Regions from separate parts of the Actinomadura meridiana genome, predicted to be linked through region 2. Evidence: predicted binding sites of a transcription regulator. Region 2 holds the regulator's gene; the other holds the start of a gene.
The links. Region 2 encodes LexA, which represses DNA repair genes until DNA is damaged. Its sites were predicted from a motif close to TCGAACANNTGTTCGA; they were not measured.
Positions count from the first base shown of each region.

Region 1: the regulator LexA is predicted to act here: its motif matches at 6,188-6,203, upstream of ABD808_RS17035 (DUF6504 family protein).

Region 1 is NZ_BAABAS010000006.1:880,570-891,314, reverse strand. It holds gene ABD808_RS17060 (sensor histidine kinase) at 1-606, shown strand, start outside; gene ABD808_RS17055 (response regulator) at 643-1,290, shown strand; gene ABD808_RS17050 (hypothetical protein) at 1,309-1,734, shown strand; gene ABD808_RS17045 (DUF4328 domain-containing protein) at 1,833-2,540, shown strand; gene ABD808_RS17040 (DNA polymerase III subunit alpha) at 2,542-5,859, opposite strand; gene ABD808_RS17035 (DUF6504 family protein) at 5,861-6,136, opposite strand; gene ABD808_RS17030 (hypothetical protein) at 6,438-6,710, opposite strand; gene ABD808_RS17025 (TetR family transcriptional regulator) at 6,933-7,583, shown strand; gene ABD808_RS17020 (quinone oxidoreductase family protein) at 7,655-8,617, shown strand; gene ABD808_RS17015 (DUF4389 domain-containing protein) at 8,689-10,005, shown strand; gene ABD808_RS17010 (serine/threonine protein kinase) at 10,083-10,745, shown strand, end outside.
Region 2 is NZ_BAABAS010000035.1:107,191-117,935, forward strand. It holds gene ABD808_RS38170 (vitamin B12-dependent ribonucleotide reductase) at 1-3,116, opposite strand, end outside; gene nrdR (transcriptional regulator NrdR) at 3,235-3,708, opposite strand; gene ABD808_RS38180 (LysM peptidoglycan-binding domain-containing protein) at 3,957-4,292, opposite strand; gene lexA (transcriptional repressor LexA) at 4,468-5,169, shown strand; gene leuS (leucine--tRNA ligase) at 5,315-7,777, opposite strand; gene ABD808_RS38195 (tellurite resistance TerB family protein) at 8,065-8,679, opposite strand; gene ABD808_RS38200 (lytic polysaccharide monooxygenase auxiliary activity family 9 protein) at 8,932-9,540, shown strand; gene ABD808_RS38205 (long-chain-fatty-acid--CoA ligase) at 9,770-10,745, shown strand, end outside.

The DNA of each region.
Region 1 (10,745 bases), on a different contig from region 2:
GGCATCGTCGTCCAGGCGCAGGCGGCGCGGTTCGTCGCCCGGTCGGGGGCGGCGCCGCCCACGGCCGGGCAGCTCGACGCCATGTTCGGGGAGATCGAGAAGGCGGGCACCGAGGCCCTCACCTCGATGCGCCGCGTGGTCGGACTGCTGCGCGACGCCCAGCACGTCGCCGGGGACGGCGACGGGACCGGCGGCGCGGACGGGACCGTCACGACCCATCCGGTCGGTGACCTCGGGCAGCTGCACGACCTCGTCGCCGGGTTCACCCACCCGCCCGCCGCGCTGACGCTCGCGTCCGACCTCGGCGCGCTCCCGCCGGAGGTGGCGGCCTCCGCGCACCGCGTCGTGCAGGAGGCGCTCACCAACATCCGCAAGCACGCCGCCGACGCCGAGATCGTCCAGGTCACGCTCACGCGCCTCGGCGGCGACGTCGAGGTCGCGGTCCGCGACGACGGGCGGGGCCGGGGCCGCCGCCTCCCGTCCGGCGGGTTCGGGCTGACCGGCCTGTCCGAACGGGTCGGCGCGCTCGGCGGGCGGCTGCGCGCCGGCCCGCGCGCCGGGGGCGGCTGGGAGGTCGTCGCCGTGCTGCCCACCGGGGACGGCTGACCCGACGAATGTGGCAGACCTGACAGAATCGGCGTCGTGCCCATCCGCGTACTGATCGCCGACGACCAGGAGATGGTCCGCACCGGGTTCCGGATGATCGTCGACTCGCAGCCCGACATGGAGGTGGTCGGGGACGCCCCCGACGGCGCCGAGGCCGTCGCGCTGGCCCGCCGCCTCCGTCCCGACGTGTGCCTGTTCGACATCCGGATGCCGAAGCTGGACGGCCTCGCGGCGACCCGGGCCCTCACCGGTCCCGGCGTCCCCGACCCGCCGCGCATCGTCATCGTCACCACCTTCGACCTGGACGAGTACGTGTACGGGGCCCTGCGCGACGGCGCGGTCGGGTTCCTGCTCAAGGACAGCGGGCCCGCGCTGCTGGTCGAGGCCGTCCGCGCGGCGGCGAACGGGGAGTCGCTGGTGTCGCCGTCCATCACCGTCCGGCTGCTGGAGCACCTGGCCCGTCGGCCCGCCGCGCCCGCCCCGCCCCGCGACGCCCTCACCGACCGGGAACTGGAGGTCGTGCGGCTCGTCGCCCGCGGCCGGACCAACGAGGAGATCGCCGGGGACCTGCACGTGTCGCTGTCCACGATCAAGACGCATCTCGGCAGCGTCCACCGCAAGCTCGGCGCCCGGAACCGGGTCGAGGCCGCCGCCTGGGCCTGGGAGTCAGGTCTCATGGCCTGAATCGGGCCGTTCCGGGGTGTGGGGGTCGTCCCCCACAAGGGCACGGGGAGACGAACGAACGTACGGGGGAAGGACGAGGCGCTGGCACCGGAGTCGTTGAACGGCCTGCCCGTCGTGGTGGTGACCCTCTGGGTGCTGTGCGCCGCCGGGTGGGGCGCCGTCCTCGCCGGGCTGCGCAACGGCGTCCACGGGCGGGCGCGCGGCCCGTCCCTGTTCGCGCACACCATCACGTTTCCGGGCGTCGTGCTGACGTTCTCGCTGATCGGCTTCGGGTCGCTGTACGCGACGATCGCGCTGACCGCCGAATGGTGGGCGCTGCTGCTGGTCACCGGTTTCCGTCCCGAACGGCTCCTCAGCACCGGCGGCCTCGGCCGTCTCGCCGCCTGGGCCGCGCTCACCGCGGCCGTCACGTACGCCACCGCCCGGCTCGTCTTCCGGGTGTGAAGATCCACACGTACCGGGGCGAACCTGTGTTGGAAGGCGTCAGTCAAACGTACGTAGTATCCAGAGCAGGGGAACGCAAAGGCCGTCGGAGGTGAACCATGCCGTGTGCGCTGTGCGGCGACATCATCCCGGCTGAGGTCGCCCGCTGCCCGGCGTGCGGGGCCTGGGCGCGGCGCCGCGACTTCCGCGCCGTCGGCGTCGCCGTGTTCATGCTGCTCGGGTTCAACGCCTTCGTCGCGCTCGGCTCCGGCATCAGCCTGCTCCGCCTCGCCCATCCCCTGCGCGGTGAGACGCACGACGGCTACAGCGCCACCGTCACCGGCGACGCCCTCTCGCCCTACGCCGACGTGTTCACGATCAGCGCGATCATGGCGGTCGTCACCGGCGCGCTGTACCTGACGTGGCTGTGGCGCGCCTACCGGCAGTCGCCCGGCCCGCACCGGCATCGTCGCGCCTGGGTCCTGCTCGGCTGGTTCTGTCCCGTCGTCAACCTGTGGCTGCCGCCCCGCATGGTGTACGAGGTGTGGGTCAACAGTGGCCGGTACCGGACGGCCGAACGGCAGGCGGCGGGCCTCGTGGTCGCCGCCTGGTGGGCGTGCTCGCTGCTCGGCCTCGTCCTCGGCCGCGCGTTCACCCACGGCAGCGTCGAGACCCTCGCCGACGCCCGCTTCGACGTCCACGTCGGCGTCGCCGCCGCCGCGTTCCAGGCCCTGGCCGCCACCCTGTGCATGGCGACGGTCTTCCAGATCACCCGCCTCCAGTGCCTGCCCGTGTCGTCCTCGGCCCAGACGCCCGGAAACGCCTGACCTACGAGCCCGAACTGCCCGGGCTGGTGTGCCACAGCCGCGTCGACGGCGGCCGTTTGACGGCCCCGCCCGCGTGCCCGATGTCGGAGTACGGGGACATCGCGAACCCCGTCGGCTGGACGATCCGTCGTCCGACCGGACGCGCGGGCGGGGACGCGACGGCCATCGCGGCGCGGAGGGCGTCCCGTCCGCCACGGCGCCATTCCTCGTGGAGGGCGTTCAGGTCCCAGCAGGCGTTCGCGGTGATCGACACGGCGCGGGCCCCGGCGCGGCGGACGCGCCCCCGGGCGACGAGCAGCCAGTGGCCGAAGACGGTCGCGGCGCACCGGTCCTGCACCGACTCGAAGAACGTGAGGTCGACGGGGCCGGTCGCGTCGTCCAGCGTGGCGAAGATGACCCGCTGCCCCGACCGGACCGCCGGGGTCTGCGTGGCGACCTTGACCCCCGCGACGAGGACTTCACTTCCGTCGGGACGGCCGGGCAGCTCGACGGCACGAACGACGCCCAGGTCGGCGAGCAGGTCTCCGTAGAACGTGATGACGTGACGGCTGACGTCCATGCCCAGGACGTCCAGCTCCGCCTCGACGATCTCGGCGGGCGTCATCGGAGGCAGCTCGCCCACGGGAATGTGCTCCTCCAGGCCGGGCACCACGTCGTCGTCCAGAAGCAGCTGGCCCTCCATGACGCGGGCGGGACGGGCGCCGAGCCGGTCCAGGACACCGACGCGGCACAGCAGGTCGCGCCGCCCCACGCCACCGTGCACGGCGTCGAACGCACCGGCCAGGACCAGCCGCTCGGCGGTCGGCCTGGACACCCGGGCGCTGCGCCAGAAATCGGTCAGCGACGTGTGCGGACGGGACTCGACGATCGTGCTGACCTCGGCGTCCGAGATCCCCTTGACCTCGTTCAACGCGACCCGGATGCCGGTCGGGCCGCCCTCGGAGACGGGTTCGGCGTGCCAGTCGGCGGCCGAGCGGTTGACGTCCAGGGGCAGGATCGGCACGCCGAAGTGCCGCGCGTCGTCCAGGATGACGCGCTTCGGGTACAGGCCGGGGTCGTGGGTGAGGACGCCCGCGTAGAACTCGGCGGTGTGGTGCCGTTTCAGCCACGCCGACTGGTAGGTGGGCAGCGCGAACGACGCGGCGTGCGCCTTGCAGAAGCCGAACGCCCCGAACGCGGTCAGCATCCGCCAGGCACGTTCGACGGACGCCTCCTCGTACCCCCGCGCCAGCGCCCTCTTCCGGAACCACGCGCCGACCACGGCCTGCCCCCGCTCGTGGTTGAGGCTCCGCCGCGCGGCCTCCGCCCGCGAAAGGCCGCACCCGGTCATGACGTCGAAGACCCACAGCACCTGCTCGTGAAAGATGATCACGCCGAGGGTCTCCCGCAACACGGATTCGAGGTCCGGATGCGGATAGGCGGGCTCCCGGGCGCCCGCGCGCGCCTCCAGGAACGGCGACACCATGTCGGAGTTGACGGGCCCCGGACGGAACAGCGAGATGTCGAGGATCAGATCGTCCAGGTCACGCGGCTGAAGGCGGCCGATCAGCTCCCGCTGGCCGGGCGACTCGATCTGGAAGCAGCCGAGCGTCCGGGATGTGCGGATCAGCTCGAACGTCGCGGGATCGTCGCGCGGGACGTCCTCCAACGCGATCTCCGCCCCCGACAGCCGAGCGACCTCCGCCACGGCGTGCGCCATCGCCGACTGCATCCGCACCCCGATCACGTCGAGCTTGAGCAGGCCCAACGCCTCTACGTCGTCCTTGTCGAACTGGCTCATCGGGAACCCCACCGCGGCCCGCTCGACGGGCGTCCGGTCGCGCAGCGTCGGATTCGACAGCAGGACGCCACAGGGGTGCATCGCGATATGCCGGGGCAGACCGTCCAGCCGCTCGGCGATCCGGAAGAGCACCTCCAACCGCGCACTCCCCAGACCGCTCTGCCGCAGTTCGGGCAAGTCGTCGAGCGCCGCCCGGATCTGGTTCGCCCTGATCTGCGGAAACGCCTTGGCGATCGCGTCGATCTCCAGCGGCGGCAGCCCCATCGCGTTGCCGACGTCCCGGATCGCGCTGCGCGCCCGGTAGGTCTCCATCATCGACACGCAGGCGGTGCTCTCCGCCCCGAACCGGTCGAACAGCGCCTGATACGCCTCCAGCCGCCGCGCCGACTCCACGTCCAGGTCGATGTCGGGCAGCCCCTCACGACTGTCGGCGAGGAACCGCTCCATGACGAGGTCGTGCCGCAACGGATCAAGGTCACCGATCCCGAGCAGGTAATTGACCAGGCTCCCCGCACCAGACCCACGTACAGCACACCGAATACCCCGCCCCCTGATCAACGCGGCGGCATCGGCAACCGTCAGGAAGTAGGAAGCCAACCCCTTCCTCCCAATCACACCCAGCTCGTCATCAAGCCGAGCACCCGCCTCCCCCGACCCGACAAGCCCCCGCCGAACCATCCCGTCCGCACACCGAGCCATGAGCAGGGCATACGGATCGCCATCAACATCCGGCAGGTGAAGGCCACCCAGGTCAAGATCGACGACGCAGCGTTCGGACAGCCGCCGGGTCTCGGCCAACAACACGTCCGCCTCATCAAGCCCGCACCCCAACTCCACGGCACGCCGCAGCTCAGGTATCGACTTCAGATAGGCATGCCCGGTCCGATCGTCGAGGTGCCGCCTATCCAGCGGAGCAAGGCGACGCGTCGCGTCCAAGACCTGCGCGACCGGATAATCGGCCGCGTCCAGATACCGGACGGCGTTGCCGACCACGGCAGGCACCCCGGCCGCCCGCGCGAGCGCCAACATCCGCGCCGCCCGGTGCCCATCCCCCCGGTCGAACCGGTTCACGATCTCCACCACGACCTCGGCCACCCCACGCCACTGCCCCAACAGCCCCTCCGCCAAGTCAGGCCGACGCCCCGCGACAGCACGTCCCACATCAGATTCCGGACCGAGCAGCACAACCAGCCCCTCGGCATGGGCCCCGACCATCTGCCGCGTCACCACGGGCTTTCCGCGCTCCCCCACAGCATGCGCCGCCGTCACGAGCCGACACAGCGACCGCCACCCGTCCCGTCCCTCGGCGAGCACCACGATCCGCTCCTCGCCGGTGGACGCGACCCGCAGATCGACACCGACAACGGCCCCGATCCCAACCTCCGCGCATGACCGAACGTGACGGACGGCACCGTACAGACCGTCGCGATCGGTCAACGCGAGCGTCTCCATCCCGAGCCCCGCCGCCCGCTCGGCCAGCGCGGCGGGCGGCGCGACGCCGTACCGCAGCGAGTAGCACGAGGCGACATGAAGGTGCACGTCAGTCCCATACCCGGGAAAGCAACCAGCTGTCGGCGACCACGTCGTAACGCAGCTCGTAAACGCCGACCTCCCGCCCGGGAGCCGCCTCGACCCGCCAGAACTCCCGCTCCCCGCTGGCCTCCCCGTCGGGATACCGCTCCCGCCACCAGTCACGCGTCGTGACCCAATGCTCCAACACCCGCCGCACGGTGTAGAGCCGTCCACCCCACACGAACCGCACGGGACGCCCGTCACTCACCCACACGTCCACCGGGTCACCGAACACACGCGTCATCTGCCTCCCCCTCGACCTCACCGCACGAGGGGAAGAGAGCATGCGGCCTATTCGAACAAACGTTCGCACAGAGTCTAGGGAACGCCCCACCCCGGGAGCAAGGCACCCCACCACGTGGACAAACCGCGACCACAATCACGGGTTGGGTGGCCGGAGGCGCCCCAGCGCCTCCGGCCACCCAACCCGACGACGCAGGCGACCGCAGCGACGCAAACGAACCGCGACAGGCCCCAAAAACCGCGACAGCGCCGTGAGGATCGCCTGCGTCGCGACGGGGGTTCCAGGGGGTCGCCCCCCTGGGTCAACACAGCATTTGGGCGAGGCGGGCGGCGACTGTTTCTGGTTGGGTTACGTCGGCCATGCCGCCGCCGGGCCAGAGGTAGTACCAGCCGTCGCCGGACGGGGTGGCGACGACCATGAGGCGGCGGCGCGTCCGGGCGCCGGACACGCTCAGCAGGGACTCCTCGGGGCCGGCGAGCCGCCAGGTGAGGCCGCGGGCCTCGACCTCGCGTGCGAGCGCCGCGAGGTGACGCCGGCGCGTCTCGGCGATCTCCCGCCCACCGACTACAGACACATCAGCCGCCTCAGTGGTCCGGGGCGCCGGATAATGACCACGGGCGATCGTCCGGCGACAATTGGTGACCAGCATCAGCATGACCCGGATCGTCGGGCCGCGCAGGGAAACCCGCGGAATCGGGTGGCCCGTCGCTCATGCGGAGGTGACGTCCGTGATAAAAGCCTCTCAAAGGACGGGCGTTCACCCGTCCGCGTGACGCGGAGAGTTAGGAGCGAGCCGATGAGCGCCGTGCCGCCCGGCGACCCGTCTGATCCCGCGCTGGCGGGGCTCCGCGAGCGCAAGAAGCAGCGGACCCGGCTCGCGCTGATCGACGCGGCGCTGGAGCTGTTCGTCTCCCAGGGGTACGAGGAGACGACGATCGACGAGATCGTGGCGGCCGTGGACGTGTCGCAGCGGACGTTCTTCCGTTACTTCGCCACCAAGGAGGACGTCGTCACGGGCTTCCTCGGCGAGCACGACCAGGGGATGGAGGACGCCCTGGCGGCAAGACCGGCCGGGGAGCGGCCGTTCACCGCGCTGTACGAGTCGCTCCGCGCCATCCTGCGGACGATCGCGACGGGCGACCCGGCCGACAGCGTCCGGTTCCGCCGCGTCCGGCAGGTGATCGAGGCGACGCCGTCGCTGATGGCGGCGCAGATGGCGCGGTACGCGGCGTCGACGGAGGCGCTGGCCGCCGAGATCGCGCGGCGCGAGGGCGTGGACCCACTGGACGATCTGCGCCCCCGGGTCGTCGTCGCGTTCTTCATGTCCGCCACCAAGATCGCGTTCGAGGACTGCGCCCGGCTGGACATCTGGGATCCGGCGACGGTCGCGGAACGGGTCGAGACCGCCGTGGCGCTGGTCGGGGAGACCATGCGCGACTGGGTCTGAGCGCCGGGTGGAATAGGCCGCCGGGCGGGCAGGTTCCGCGAGAGCGATCTTCCGACCGGTAGGAGAACGACATGCGCGCGATCGTGATCACCGAGAACGGCGGCCCCGAGGTGCTGGTGATCGGGGAGCCTCCCGTCCCGGAGCCGGGTCCCGGGGAGGTGCTGATCGACGTGGCGGCGGCGGGCGTCAACTTCATCGACGTGTACTTCAGGACGGGCGCGTACCCGCGGACGCCGCCGTACACGCCGGGCATGGAGGCGGCGGGCACGGTCGCGGCGGTCGGGGAGGGTGTGACGGAGTTCTCGGTCGGCGACCGCGTGGCCAGTGCCAACGTGACGGGCGCGTACGCGGAGAAGGCCATCGCGGCGGCGGACAGGGTCGTCCCCGTCCCGGACGGGGTGGGCCTCGACGACGCGGCCGCCGCGCTGTTGCAGGGCATGACGGCGCACTACCTGACACGGTCGACGTACCCGATCCAGGAGGGCGACACGGTCCTCGTGCACGCGGCGGCGGGCGGCATGGGTCTGCTGCTCACGCAGACGGCCAAGGCCCTCGGCGCCACGGTGCTCGCGACGGCGTCCACCCCGGAGAAGGAGAAGCTCGCCAAGGACGCGGGCGCCGACGTCACGATGGGGTACGACGGTTTCGCCGACCGGGTGCGGGAGCTGACCGGCGGGACGGGCGTCGCGGCCGTGTACGACGGCGTCGGCGCGCCCACGTTCGAGGGGAGCCTCGCGAGCCTGCGTCCGCGCGGGATGCTCGCGCTGTACGGGGCCGCGGGCGGGAAGGTGCCGCCGTTCGATCCGCAGCGGCTCAACGCGGGCGGGTCGCTGTTCCTCACGCGGCCGACACTGGCCCATTACGTCGCGGCCCGCGACGAGCTGCTGGAGCGTGCCGCCGACGTCTACCGGTGGGTGGAGTCCGGCGACCTCAACGTCCATGTCGGGCGCCGTTACGACCTCGCCGAGGCGGGTGCCGCGCACACCGATCTGGAGGGACGGCGGACCACCGGCAAGCTCCTGCTGATTCCCTGACCGTCCGCCGCGGCCCGGCGGCTCCCTTAGGGTTGGCCTCGTATAGACGATCTTCGAGGAGACCGCCCGCCATGACCGCATACGCCGCCGAACCGCTGGAGCAGGACGAACCACGCGTCCTCGGGCCCTACCGCCTGCTCGGACGGCTCGGCCGCGGCGGCATGGGAACGGTCTACCTGGGCGCGGAGCCCGACGGACGCCGGGTCGCGGTCAAGGTCGTCAACCGTGAACTGGCCGGGGAGCAGGCGTTTCTCACCCGGTTCCGGCAGGAGGTGACCGCGGCCCGTCGCGTTCATCGCTTTTGCACCGCTCCCGTGCTGGACGCCGGGCTCGACCAGGATCCGCCCTACATCGTCACCGAGTACATCGACGGTCCGAGCCTGGAACGCACCGTCGGGGGCAAGGGGCCGCTGCCCGGCTCCGACCTGGAGGGCATCGCGGTCGGGGTCGCCACGGCGCTCGCCGCGATCCACGGGGCCGGGATCGTCCACCGGGATCTGAAGCCCGCGAACGTGCTGCTGTCGTCCACCGGCCCCCGCGTCATCGACTTCGGCATCGCCCGCGCGCTGGACGCGCCGAACGGCCCGACCCGCACCGGCCAGTTCGTCGGGACCCCGGCGTACATCGCGCCCGAGGTGCTGCGCGGCGAGCCCGTCGAGCAGGCGTCGGACGTCTTCTCATGGGGCTGCGTCGTCACCTACGCCGGGACGGGCCGTCCACCGTTCCAGGGCAAGTCGGTCGCGGAGACGTTCCAGCGGATCAGCCACGAGGAACCCGATCTCGACGGTCTCGACCCGCGGCTGCGCGAGATCGTCGCCGCCGCGCTCGTCAAGGACCCGCGCGAGCGTCCGACGGCGCGGCAGATCCTCACCCGGCTCGTCGGCCAGGAGAGCCCGGAGCACGCCGTGGAGACGATCACGGCGACCTGGAAGGGACCCGCCCCCGACCCGGCGCCGGAAAAGGACGTACCGCGCCCGAGGTTCGCCCCGGAGGCGGACCGGTCGACCACGGCCGACGCACCCTCGACGCCCCCGACGCAGGCGCCCTCCCCCGCCCGGAGCGGACCCGCCGCGGACACCGACACCGTGGTCGTCGACCTGCCGTACCCGGCGCAGTGGCAGGGGCCGCGGCGCTGGTTCACCCTGATCAGGGGCCTGCTCGTCCTCCCGCACCTGATGCTGATGACGGCCATGTTCGCGATCCTGGTCGCCGTGATGGTGCTGAGCTGGCTGGTCATTCCGTTCACCGGCCGCTACCCGCGCGGCCTGTACCGGCTGGTCGTCGGCTGGCAGCGCTGGTCCGGCCGCGTGGTGGCGTACGCCTTCGGTCTCACCGGCGAGAAACTCCCGCCGTTCCGGTCTCTTCCCCCGGAACGTCGAACGCGCTGACCGTTTTGTGCGTCCGAAATAGCGCACCCACTAGGGTTTCCACGGAAACGACTGCCGATATCCAGTTCAGGACCACGATGACTACGCACGCGGGAGAGAACGGCGAGGCGCTGCGCCCTGACGACCCCACGGAACTCGGCCCCTACCAGATCGTCGGCAGGCTCGGCCGCGGCGGCATGGGGACGGTCTATCTCGGCGCGGACCGCACCGGTCGCCGCGTCGCCGTCAAGGTGATCAACCGGGAGCTGGCAGGGGAGGCCGCGTTCCGCGACCGGTTCCGGCGCGAGGTGACGGCGGCCCGGCAGGTCCGCCGGTTCTGCACCGCGCCCGTGCTGGACGCCGAGTTGGACGAGAACCCGCTGTACGTCGTCACCGAGTACATCGAGGGCCCGAGCCTGGAACGGGCGGTCGCCGAGCGCGGCCCGCTGCCGGGCTCCGACCTGGAGGGCGTGGCGGTCGGGGTCGCCACGGCGCTCGCCGCGATCCACGGGGCCGGGATCGTCCACCGGGACCTGAAGCCCGCGAACGTGCTGCTGTCGTCCACCGGCCCCCGCGTGATCGACTTCGGCATCGCCCGCGCGCTCGACGCCGCCGACGGGCCCACACGCACCGGCCAGTTCGTCGGGACGCCCAACTACCTGCCGCCCGAACTGCTGCGCGGCGAACCGGTCACACCCGCGTCGGACGTGTTCTCGTGGGGCTGCGTCGTCGCCTACGCCGGGACGGGCAGCGCGCCGTTC
Region 2 (10,745 bases):
CGCCAGCCCTCGAAGTACACCTTCTCGATGTCCTCGATGGTGGCCTTCTCCGGCATGTTCACGGTCTTGGAGATCGCGCCGGACAGGAACGGCTGGACGGCCGCCATCATCCGGACGTGCCCCATCGGGCTGATCGCCCGCTCGCCCATCGCGCAGTCGAACACCTCGTAGTGCTCGGGACGCAGCCCGGGGGCGTCCACGACGTGCCCGTGCTCGGCGATGTACTCGACGATCGCCTCGATCCGCTCCTGCTGGTAGCCGAGCTTCTCCAGCGCGCGCGGCACCGTGTTGTTGACGATCTGCATGGACCCGCCGCCGACGAGCTTCTTGAACTTCATCAGCGCGAGGTCGGGCTCGATCCCCGTGGTGTCGCAGTCCATCATCAGCCCGATCGTGCCCGTGGGCGCGAGCAGGCTCGACTGCGCGTTGCGGTAGCCGTACTTCTCGCCGACCTTCAGGCACTCCTGCCACTGCTTCGCGGCGGCGGCGTGGATCACCTTGCCCATCTCGTCCGGGGTGCGGATGCCGTCGTTGGCCGCGGCGTGCTTGCGCATGACGCGCTTGTGGCCCTCGGCGTTGCGCGCGTACCCCGCGTAGGGGCCGACGACACCGGCGATCTCCGCCGACCGCCGGTACGCGACACCCGTCATCAGCGAGGTGATCGTCGCGGCGAGGGACCGTCCGCCCTCCGAGTCGTAGGCGTGACCGGTGGCCATCAGCAGCGCGCCGAGGTTGGCGTAGCCGATGCCGAGCTGCCGGTAGTCGCGGGTCGTCTCCGCGATCTTCTCGGTGGGGAAGTCGGCGAAGGTGATCGAGACGTCCATCGCCGTGATGATCAGCTCGGTCAGCTTGACGAACCGCTGGACGTCGAACGTCCCCGCGTCCGTGAGGAACTTCAGCAGGTTGATGCTCGCCAGGTTGCAGGACGAGTTGTCCAGGCTCATGTACTCCGAGCACGGGTTGCTGGCGGTGATCCGCCCGGTCTCGGGGTTGGTGTGCCAGTCGTTGATCGTGTCGTCGTACTGGATGCCGGGGTCGGCGCACTCCCAGGCCGCCTTGGCCATCAGGCGGAACAGATCCTTGGCCCTGACGGTGTCGACGACGTCGCCGGTCATCCGGGCGCGCAGGCCGAACTCGCCGTCGGACTCGACGGCGTGCATGAACTCGTCGGACACGCGGACCGAGTTGTTGGCGTTCTGGTACTGGACGCTGCCGATGTCCTTGCCACCGAGGTCCATGTCGAACCCGGCGTCCCGCAGCGCGCGGATCTTCTCCTCCTCGCGCGCCTTGGTCGCGATGAACTCCTCGACGTCGGGGTGGTCGACGTCGAGCACGACCATCTTGGCGGCGCGGCGGGTCGCACCGCCCGACTTGATCGTTCCGGCGGAGGCGTCGGCGCCGCGCATGAACGAGACGGGCCCGCTGGCCGTGCCGCCGGACGACAGCAGCTCCCGGCTCGACCGGATGCGGGACAGGTTCAGGCCCGCGCCGGACCCGCCCTTGAAGATGACGCCCTCTTCCTTGTACCAGTCGAGGATCGACTCCATCGTGTCGTCCACCGACAGGATGAAACAGTTGTGCACCCGAATGTTGTCGCAGAGGTACTCGCCGCTCTCGGTCTGGATGTCGTAGACGTCCAGCGCGCCGAGATCCTCGATCTTCGCGATCTCCAGCCGCTTGGTCGGCCTGGCGGGACGCCCCGGCTTCTCGAAGCCCTGGTGCATCTTCAGGGCCTTGGCCGGGTCGATGAAGCCGATCTCGTCTGCGAAGACGCGGCGGTCGCCCGCGTTCTGGATGCGCAGCGTCCAGCACGGCTTCTGGTCCGGCCGGTTGGGCTTCTTGACGCCCACCCGGGAGAAGACGCCGAAACGCAGCAGCAGGCGCTGCATACCCCGGATCAGCTCCTCGGAGATCATGTCGACCTCGATGACGGTGGACGCCTCGCGGGCGGACACGAAACCGTCGGCCTGGAAAACGCTCCGCAGGTAGGCGGCGACGATGGGCAGCGGCGCGGTGAACAGACCGTCGGGGACGACCATGTCGACACCGCGGGCCAGAAGACCCCATTTATCAACGTAACCGGACAGAACATCGCCGTAGAGGCGTGTTCGGCGGCAGTCGAGGGTGTCGTCCTGCGTCTCGACCGACCGCTCGTGCCGGTGGACGTCAGGGAACACCACGTTCAGGTGGCGTGTGACCCACTCCCGCTCGGCGTCGGTCACCGTCATGGCTTCGATGGTCAGGGAACGGTTCGTTCCGGTCTCGTAGCAGCCCACGAAACCGTCCGCCTGGAGCCATCCGGCGAGTGCCGCCTCGGCGAACTCCCGCGAGGTGATCTCGCTCTCACCGTATGCTGCGACGCGATGCCATTCGAGCTGGTCACCGACGTTCAACTCGCCTGCCTCGACGAACCGCCCCGAATCGTCACCGGATGCCTTCCACACGACGTGGTCAGGGGTGACGTCGAGGGTGTAACCGGCCTTGGTGTGGATGCGCAGAACGTCCCGGACACCGTTGGCCTTGGTCGCGACGACGCGGGTGAGTCCGTGTGCGTCGTAGACCTTCGTCCCGACCGCGTCCCGCTCGACCAACCGGCCGATCGGGATCAGACCGGCGGGCGTACTGACCAGGGAGTCATAGGTCTGACACGCGCTCACCTGCTGGGGGGACCTGGTGCCGACGTTGAACCAGACGGGCGAGTTGAAGCTGAACAGCTGGTGGACGAGGGCGTGCTTCAGTTCGTGGTCGAAGATCTCGACGTCCTGCTCGGACGCGAGGTAGCCCTGTTCGAGGGCCGTGTCCACGTACTTGCTGACGACGCGGTCGACGAGCTGCTTCAGGCTCCATTCCCGCTGCGGCGTGCCGACCGCGCCGCGGAAGTACTTCGACGTGACGATGTTGACGGCGTTCAGCGACCAGAAGTCGGGGAACTCGACGCCGCGCTGCTCGAAGTTCACCGAGCCGTCGCGCCAGTTGGTCATGACGACGTCACGACGTTCCCAGCGCAGCTCGTCATACGGATGCACGCCGGGCGTGGTGAAGATGCGCTCGACCTTCAACCCCTTGCGGCCCCCCTTGCCGCGCCGGGCCGCCGAGCCGCTCACCGTCTCCGTCATGACCTTCCCCCTCTCGGGCCCCACCCGCAGGGCCCTGTTCAGGAACAACACCGCCGCCGCCCGGGCCATGCCCGCGCGGAGGCGCTCCTACCTGTGCTTATGTGTGCTGGCCTCGCCCTTACGTGGACGGGCCGGGTTCCCCCGAGGAACCGGCTTTCCGCAGTGCCTCGATCTCCTTGGCGAAGTCGTCCAGAGACTCGAAGCTCCGGTAGACCGACGCGAATCGGAGATAGGCGACCTCGTCGAGTTCGCGAAGCGGTCCCAAAATCGCGAGCCCGACCTCGTGCGAGGGTATTTCCGCGGATCCGGACGATCTGATCGCCTCTTCGACCCGCTGACCCAGCTTCGCGAGCGCATCCTCGTCGACCGGACGGCCCTGGCAGGCCCTGCGCACCCCGGCGATGATCTTTTCTCTGGAGAACGGTTCGGTGACCCCGCTTCGTTTGGCCACCATCACGAGCACGTTCTCCTGTGTCGTGAATCGCCGACCGCATTCGGCGCACGACCGGCGGCGCCGAATTGCGCCCCCGTCGTCGGTCGAACGGCTGTCGATCACTTTGGTGTCAGGGTTGCGGCAGAACGGGCAGTGCACGCTTGACCCCTCCCCTGACGAAAAGCTCCGCCACACTCAACAGTGCCATACATATTGGGTAAGCACATCGGTGTGACTACTAGATGTTGTGGTCAACGGTACGGCGCGCCGCAGGCGTACGCAACCTGATCCGATGCCTCGCACGTCACATCCGCCACGTCCACACAGGCCATCTCTCCTGTTCGACGATCTTCGCCCGGGCGTGTCGCGCGTCGCGTGTCGTGGGCTCCGTCGAGCAGAAGCGGCGATCAGTGGGCGGGAAGGCGAAGTTCCTGGCCCGGCTGGACGGTGGGGTCACCGCCCAGACCGTTCAGGTCGAGGATGCGCTGGACGACGCGACGCGGGTCGGCCCCCGGTTCGGCGCCGGCGGCTATGTCCCAGAGGGTGTCGCCGGGTCCGACGATGACGGTTCTCGCGGGATGCGCCGGGATTCGGTGAGTCTCACGGTCTCCGGCGAAGGCGCCGGGGCCGACCGTGAGCCAGAGTGACATGAGTGTGGCGGTCGCGGCGAAGCCGACCAGAACGGCGCGTCCGCGGCGGGTGAGCCGGATCGGGGCACGGTCACTGTGGGGCGAACCCGGCATCTCTCCCCCTCCTCGACGTCGAATGCATTTTCGATCGAACACCAGTACGATGTTCTACCAGGAGACGTCGGGAAAAAGCGAGGACCACTTCGAACAATTGTTTGATCATCGCGTTCCGACGCGATAGGTTCATGACAAGGAGTGACGGATCGAGGCGCCCGGGAGGCGACGAGCGATGAGCAAGGTCCGGGAGCTGCCAGACGGCCCCATGGACGAGACGGGGTTGACCCAGCGGCAGCGCATGGTGCTGGAGGTGATCCGCGACTCGGTCCAGCGCCGTGGGTACCCGCCCTCGATGCGCGAGATCGGTGAGGCCGTGGGGCTGACCAGCACCTCCAGCGTGTCCCACCAGCTCCGGGCGCTACAGCGCAAGGGCTTCCTGCGTCGCGACCCCAACCGTCCGCGCGCGGTCGAGGTACGGGTACCGGGCGCCACCCCGGTACGCACCGAGGAGGAGGCCTACGAGACGGCGGGGGCCCAGGCCACGGCGGCCCAGCCCGCGCCCGCCTACGTGCCGCTGGTCGGCCGAATCGCGGCCGGCGGCCCGATCCTCGCCGAGGAGTCCGTGGAGGACGTGTTCACCCTGCCGAAGCAGCTCGTCGGCGAGGGGACCCACTTCCTGCTGAAGGTCACCGGCGACTCGATGATCGAGGCCGCGATCGCGGACGGTGACTGGGTGGTCGTCCGGCAACAGCCGGTGGCCGAGCAGGGCGACGTCGTGGCCGCCATGATCGACGGCGAGGCCACGGTGAAGACGTTCAAGCGTCGCGACGACGGCCATATCTGGCTGCTGCCGCAGAACCCGGCGTACGAGCCCATCGCCGCCGACGAGGCGACGGTCCTGGGCCGCGTCGTGGCGGTCCTGCGCAAGATGTGACCCCCCGCCCGTACGGGCGTCCACATGACGACTGAGGGGCCGCCGGTAATGACCACCGGCGGCCCCTCAGCGTGTGCCGGCGTCTCTGTGGGCGCTCGGCGAACCGTCAGCCGCCCGCTCCCGGGAGCGGGCGGCTCTCAGCGCGTCAGCGTTGGGGGACGATGTTGACGATCTTGGGGGCGCGGACGATGATCTTGGCGATCTCGGCACCGGCCAGCGCGTCCTGGATCTTGGTGGAGGCCAGGGCCAGCCGCTCCAGATCGGCCTCGGCGACGTCCGGCGGCACCTCCAGGCGGTCGCGGACCTTGCCCGCCACCTGGACGACGCACGTCACCGACTCCTCCACCAGCAGGTTCGGGTCGGCCGACGGCCAGCCAGCCCGGACGACCGGCGCGGTGCGGCCCAGCAGCTCCCAGGTCTCGTCGGCGGTGTAGGGCGCGAACAGCGACAGCATCGTCGCCATCGACTCGGCGGCCTCGCGGACGGCCGGGTCTGCGGCGCCCGGCCCGGAGTCGATGGCCTTGCGGGTCGCGGTGACCAGCTCCATGATCCGCGCGATCGCCACGTTGAACCGGTGCGTCTCGACCAGGGTGGTGGCCTCGTCGATCGTGCGGGCGGTGACGCGGCGCAGCGCGGGGTCGCCGGTCGTGACGTCGACTCCGGTCGGGGACGCGACCTCGGTGGCGATCCGGTGCACGCGCGACAGGAACTTCGACATGCCGTGCGGGGACACGTCCGCCCAGTCGATGTCGTCCTCCGGCGGGCCGGAGAACAGGATCGCCAGCCGGACGACGTCCACGCCGAAGTCGGCGATCTGCTCGCCCAGGTCGACGCCGTTGCCCAGCGTCTTCGACATCGCCTTGCCCTGGTTGGTCACCTGGCCCTGGTTCAGCAGGGCGCGGAACGGCTCGGTGAACTCGACCATGCCCAGGTCGTACAGCACCTTGGTGAAGAACCGGCTGTACAGCAGGTGCAGGATGGCGTGCTCGACGCCGCCGGTGTACTGGTCGACCGGCATCCACCGGCGGACCTGCTCGACGTCGAACGGGCCGCCGTCGTAGCCGGGCGAGCAGTAGCGGAAGAAGTACCAGGACGAGTCGACGAACGTGTCCATGGTGTCGGTGTCGCGCTTGGCGGGCCCGCCGCACTTCGGGCAGTCGACGTTCACCCAGTCGGACGCGGCGGCCAGCGGCGACGTGCCCTTCGGGGCCAGGTCGGCGCCGCGCAGCCCCTCGGGCAGCCGCACCGGCAGCTGGTCGTCGGGGACGGGCACCTCCCCGCACGCGTCGCAGTGAATGATCGGGATCGGGCAGCCCCAGAACCGCTGCCGCGACACCAGCCAGTCGCGCAGCCGGAAGTTCACCGCCGCGCGGCCCGTGCCGCGCTCCTCCAGGACCTCGGTGATGCGGGCGATGCCGTCGGCCTTCGTCAGGCCGTCGATGGGCCCGGAGTTGACGATCGCGCCGTCGCCGGGGGTGGCGATGCCGGTCTCGGCGGGGTCGGGCAGGCCGGTCTCGACGACGACGCGGACGGGCAGGCCGAACTTCAGCGCGAAGTCCAGGTCACGCTGGTCGTGCGCCGGGACGGCCATGATCGCGCCATGCCCGTACTCGGCCAGCACGTAGTCGGACGCCCAGATCGGCAGCCGCTCCCCGTCGACCGGGTTGACCGCGTAGCGGCCCAGGAACACGCCGGTCTTCTCGCGCTCGGCGGCCAGCCGCTCGATCTCGCTCTCCCGGGAGACCTCCTCCCGGTACGCCTCGAACGCGGCCCGCTGGTCGGGGGCGCAGATCTCCTCGGCCAGCGCGGCGTCGGCGGCGACGACCATGAAGGTGGCGCCGAACAGGGTGTCGGGACGGGTGGTGTAGACGGTGACGGGCGCGTCCCGTCCCTCGATCACGAAGTCGACGTCGGCGCCGGTGGAGCGGCCGATCCAGTTGCGCTGCATCAGCAGGACGCGCTCGGGCCACTTGCCCTCCAGCTGCTCCATGTCGTCCAGCAGCCGGTCCGCGTATTCGGTGATCTTGAAGTACCACTGGGTCAGGAGGCGCTTCTCGACCAGCGTCCCGCAGCGTTCGCAGTGGCCGCCGACGACCTGCTCGTTGGCCAGGACGGTCTGGTCCTTCGGGCACCAGTTGACGTGGCCGCCCTTGCGGTAGGCCAGGCCCCGCTCGTAGAAGCGCAGGAACAGCCACTGCGTCCACTTGTAGTACTCGGGGTCGGAGGTGTGCAGCCGCCGCGTCCAGTCGAACGAGGGGGCGTAGCGCCGGAACGACGCCGCCTGGGTGTCGATGTTGGCGTAGGTCCATTCGGCGGGGTGCGAGTCGCGTTTGATGGCCGCGTTCTCGGCGGGCAGGCCGAAGGAGTCCCAGCCGATGGGGTGCAGGACGTTGTACCCGCGCTGGAACCAGTACCGCGCCACGACGTCGCCGATGGCGAACGCCTCCGCGTGCCCCATGTGCAGGTCACCGCTGGGGTAGGGGAACATGTCCAGCGCATAGCGGCGCTCGTCGGCGGTGTCCTTCTCGTCGGCCGCGAACGGTTCGAGCTCCGCCCAGCGGGCCTGCCACTTGTCCTGAACCGCCCGTGGATCGTACGAGTCATTCAGGGGGGACGCCCCACCTGGACCCCCCGGCGCTTCGCGCGGGGTAGCGTCGCTGCTCACTTTTCCGACTCCGGTTCCTTGCTCGCTGCCTGTTTGGAGGCCCTGGCCACCCGTGACATGGGGCCGACCCCTGAGATGAGGCCCGTCCCCTGACATGAAAGGGCCCCTCGCGCAGGAGGGGCCACCACGTCGACGTCAGATCGTCAACGTGGTCGTTCGAGGAGCAGCCTTGCGGACATACCGCAAGACTAGCGCAACCGCAAGCCCTCCCGTAGGTTCGATGCGCCGGTTCAGTGCCCGGATTCCTGCCGGGCCACGGACACGACGCCCGTCACCTGGACGCGGGTGAGCTGGAGGTCGGCGCCCACGACGGACAGGGTCTCCTCCTCCGACGCCGACAGAGGGCCGTCGACGAGGGCGATCTCGGCGGTGGCCCGCAGGATGCTCTCGCGCGCCTCGGGCGCGAGGGTGGGGGCCGCGTGGCCCATCTCGACGCGGATCTGCTCGAACGGGCGGCCGAGGTCGGTGTTCAGCGCGGCGTCGTCGTAGCCGGGCTCGCCGGCCTGCCGGACGACGGTGACGGCGCGTTCGCGGGCCGTCGCGTTGGTGTAGTCGCCCGAGCGCAGGACCTGGGCGATCGCCATCCGCAGGAGCATCGCGGGCATCTGGGCGAGCTGCGCCGTGGTGGGCACCTCAAGGACGCCGGGCAGCCAGCGCCCATGACAGACGTCGCACTCGATGATCTCGCCGCCCCGCTTGGTCAGCGGGATGACCGGGATGAAGAACAGGGTGAAGAAGTTGCGACCCTGCCTGCGGCGGTAGTCGCGGTCGACACCGCAGTCGGGGCAGTGGAAGATTCCCCTGGTCAGGGTGAAGAACACCACCCGCCAGCCGAAGATGATCAAAATGTCGCACCTCTTTCTCCGTGGAACCGATCATCGTAACGGGGGCGGGTGACGAAATGTGCGGGTATCCGGGCAGCGTCCGGGGCGGTCGGACGTGCTCGTCAAAACAGGGGGTTGACGCGGCGGGCGTCCATCCTCCATCCTCAATCTAATAGGAAGGTTTCCTATAAGAATCTTCCGCGCCCGTTCCCGTCCACCAGTGGCTACCGACCTGACGAAGGTCGCCTCCACCCCCCGCCAGGAGGATCGAGTATGCCCGCCAGATTCCGTCCGCCCCGAAAACGGACGCTCGCCTTCGCGGCGGTCGCGTCCGCCGGGCTGACCGTGGCGATCGCCACGCCCGCCCTGTCGCACGGCTACACCACCTCGCCCGTCAGTCGCTCCCTCTTCTGCCAGCGAGGCACGGCGAAGAACTGCGGCGAGATCCAGTGGGAGCCGATGAGTGTCGAGGGCCCGAAGGGGTTCCCGCAGGGCGGTCCCCGAGACGGCACGATCTGCGCAGGCGGGAACGGGCGCTTCTCCCAACTTGACGAGCCGCGCGCGGGCCAGTGGCCCGCGACCGACCTCACCAGCGGCCAGTCCTTCACCTTCACCTGGCGGCACAGCGTGCCCCACGCCACCAGCTCGTGGCGCTACTACATCACCAGGGACGGCTGGGACCCCACGCAGACGCTCACCCGCGCCGCGCTGGACCCGCAGCCGATCCTGGAGGTCAAGGGCAACGGCAAGGAGCCGCCGAGCACCGTCTCCCACCAGGCCACGCTCCCGGCCAGGCACGGCAGGCACCTGATCCTGGCCGTCTGGGACATCGCCGACACCGGCAACGCCTTCTACCAGTGTTCGGACGTGGTGTTCAGTTGACACACCACGTCATCTAGACCATCCCCCGCGGGCCGCGTCGCTCTCCGTCGCCCGCACCTGAGGGACCGGGCGGGACCGCGCTCCTGCCCGGTCCCTCCTTCTATTTCGCGCCATTTCTGGACAGCGCCAAGGATGGCGCAGGTGGAGGCTATGTACCAGGATGTGCGGAACGGGTATGCAACCCATCGGTAACCCGACCGGCCGGTCGCCGTTCCGTGCGAGGAGTGCCATGCTCAACCTGTCCGTTCTGCTGGAGGACGCCGCCCGGGAGACGCCCGACCGGGACGCGGTCGTGTTCGGCGACATCCGGCTCCCGTACTCGTTCGTCGACGCGGTCGCGAACCAGGTCGCGAACCTGCTGCGGTCCCGTGGGATCGGGCAGGGCGACAAGGTGGCTCTGTCCTGCCCCAACCTTCCGTACTTCCCGATGGTGTACTTCGGGGTGCTGAAGGCGGGCGCGGTGGTCGTCCCGCTGAACGTGCTGCTCAAGCCTCGCGAGATCGCCTACCACCTGACCGACTCGGGCGCGCGGGCGCTGTTCTGCTTCGAGGGGACGCCCGAACTGCCGCTCGGCGCGATGGGGTACGCCGCGTTCGAGCAGGCCGAGGCGTGCGAACACTTCGTCCTGCTGCCCGCGAACCCGGCGGCGACCGAGTCCCCGATCGAGGGCGCCGACCTGTTCTGGACGGCCCTCGCCGGGCAGCCCGACACGTTCGAAACAGCACGAACGGAACCGAACGACACGGCCGTCATCATCTACACCAGCGGGACGACCGGGCAGCCCAAGGGCGCCGAGCTGACGCACCACAACCTGCTGCTGAACGCCATGGTCGACGACACCCTCTTCTACCGGACGCTGCACGACACGCTGCTGGTGACGCTGCCGCTGTTCCACATCTTCGGGCAGACGTGCGTGATGAACGTCGGGCTGTTCCGGCGCGGGACGCTGGTCATGCAGGCCAGGTTCGACGCCGAGCAGGCCGTCGCGTTGATGGTCAAGGAGAAGGTGAACATCTTCGCGGGCGTCCCGACGATGTACTGGGGGCTGCTGACGCACGACACGTCCGACGAGGACGTCGCGACGATCCGGGAGAACCTGCGGGTCGCTGTGTCCGGCGGATCGGCGCTGCCGATGGAGGTCCTCAAGGGGATCAGGCAGAAGTTCGGCGCGGACATCCTGGAGGGCTACGGGCTGTCGGAGACGT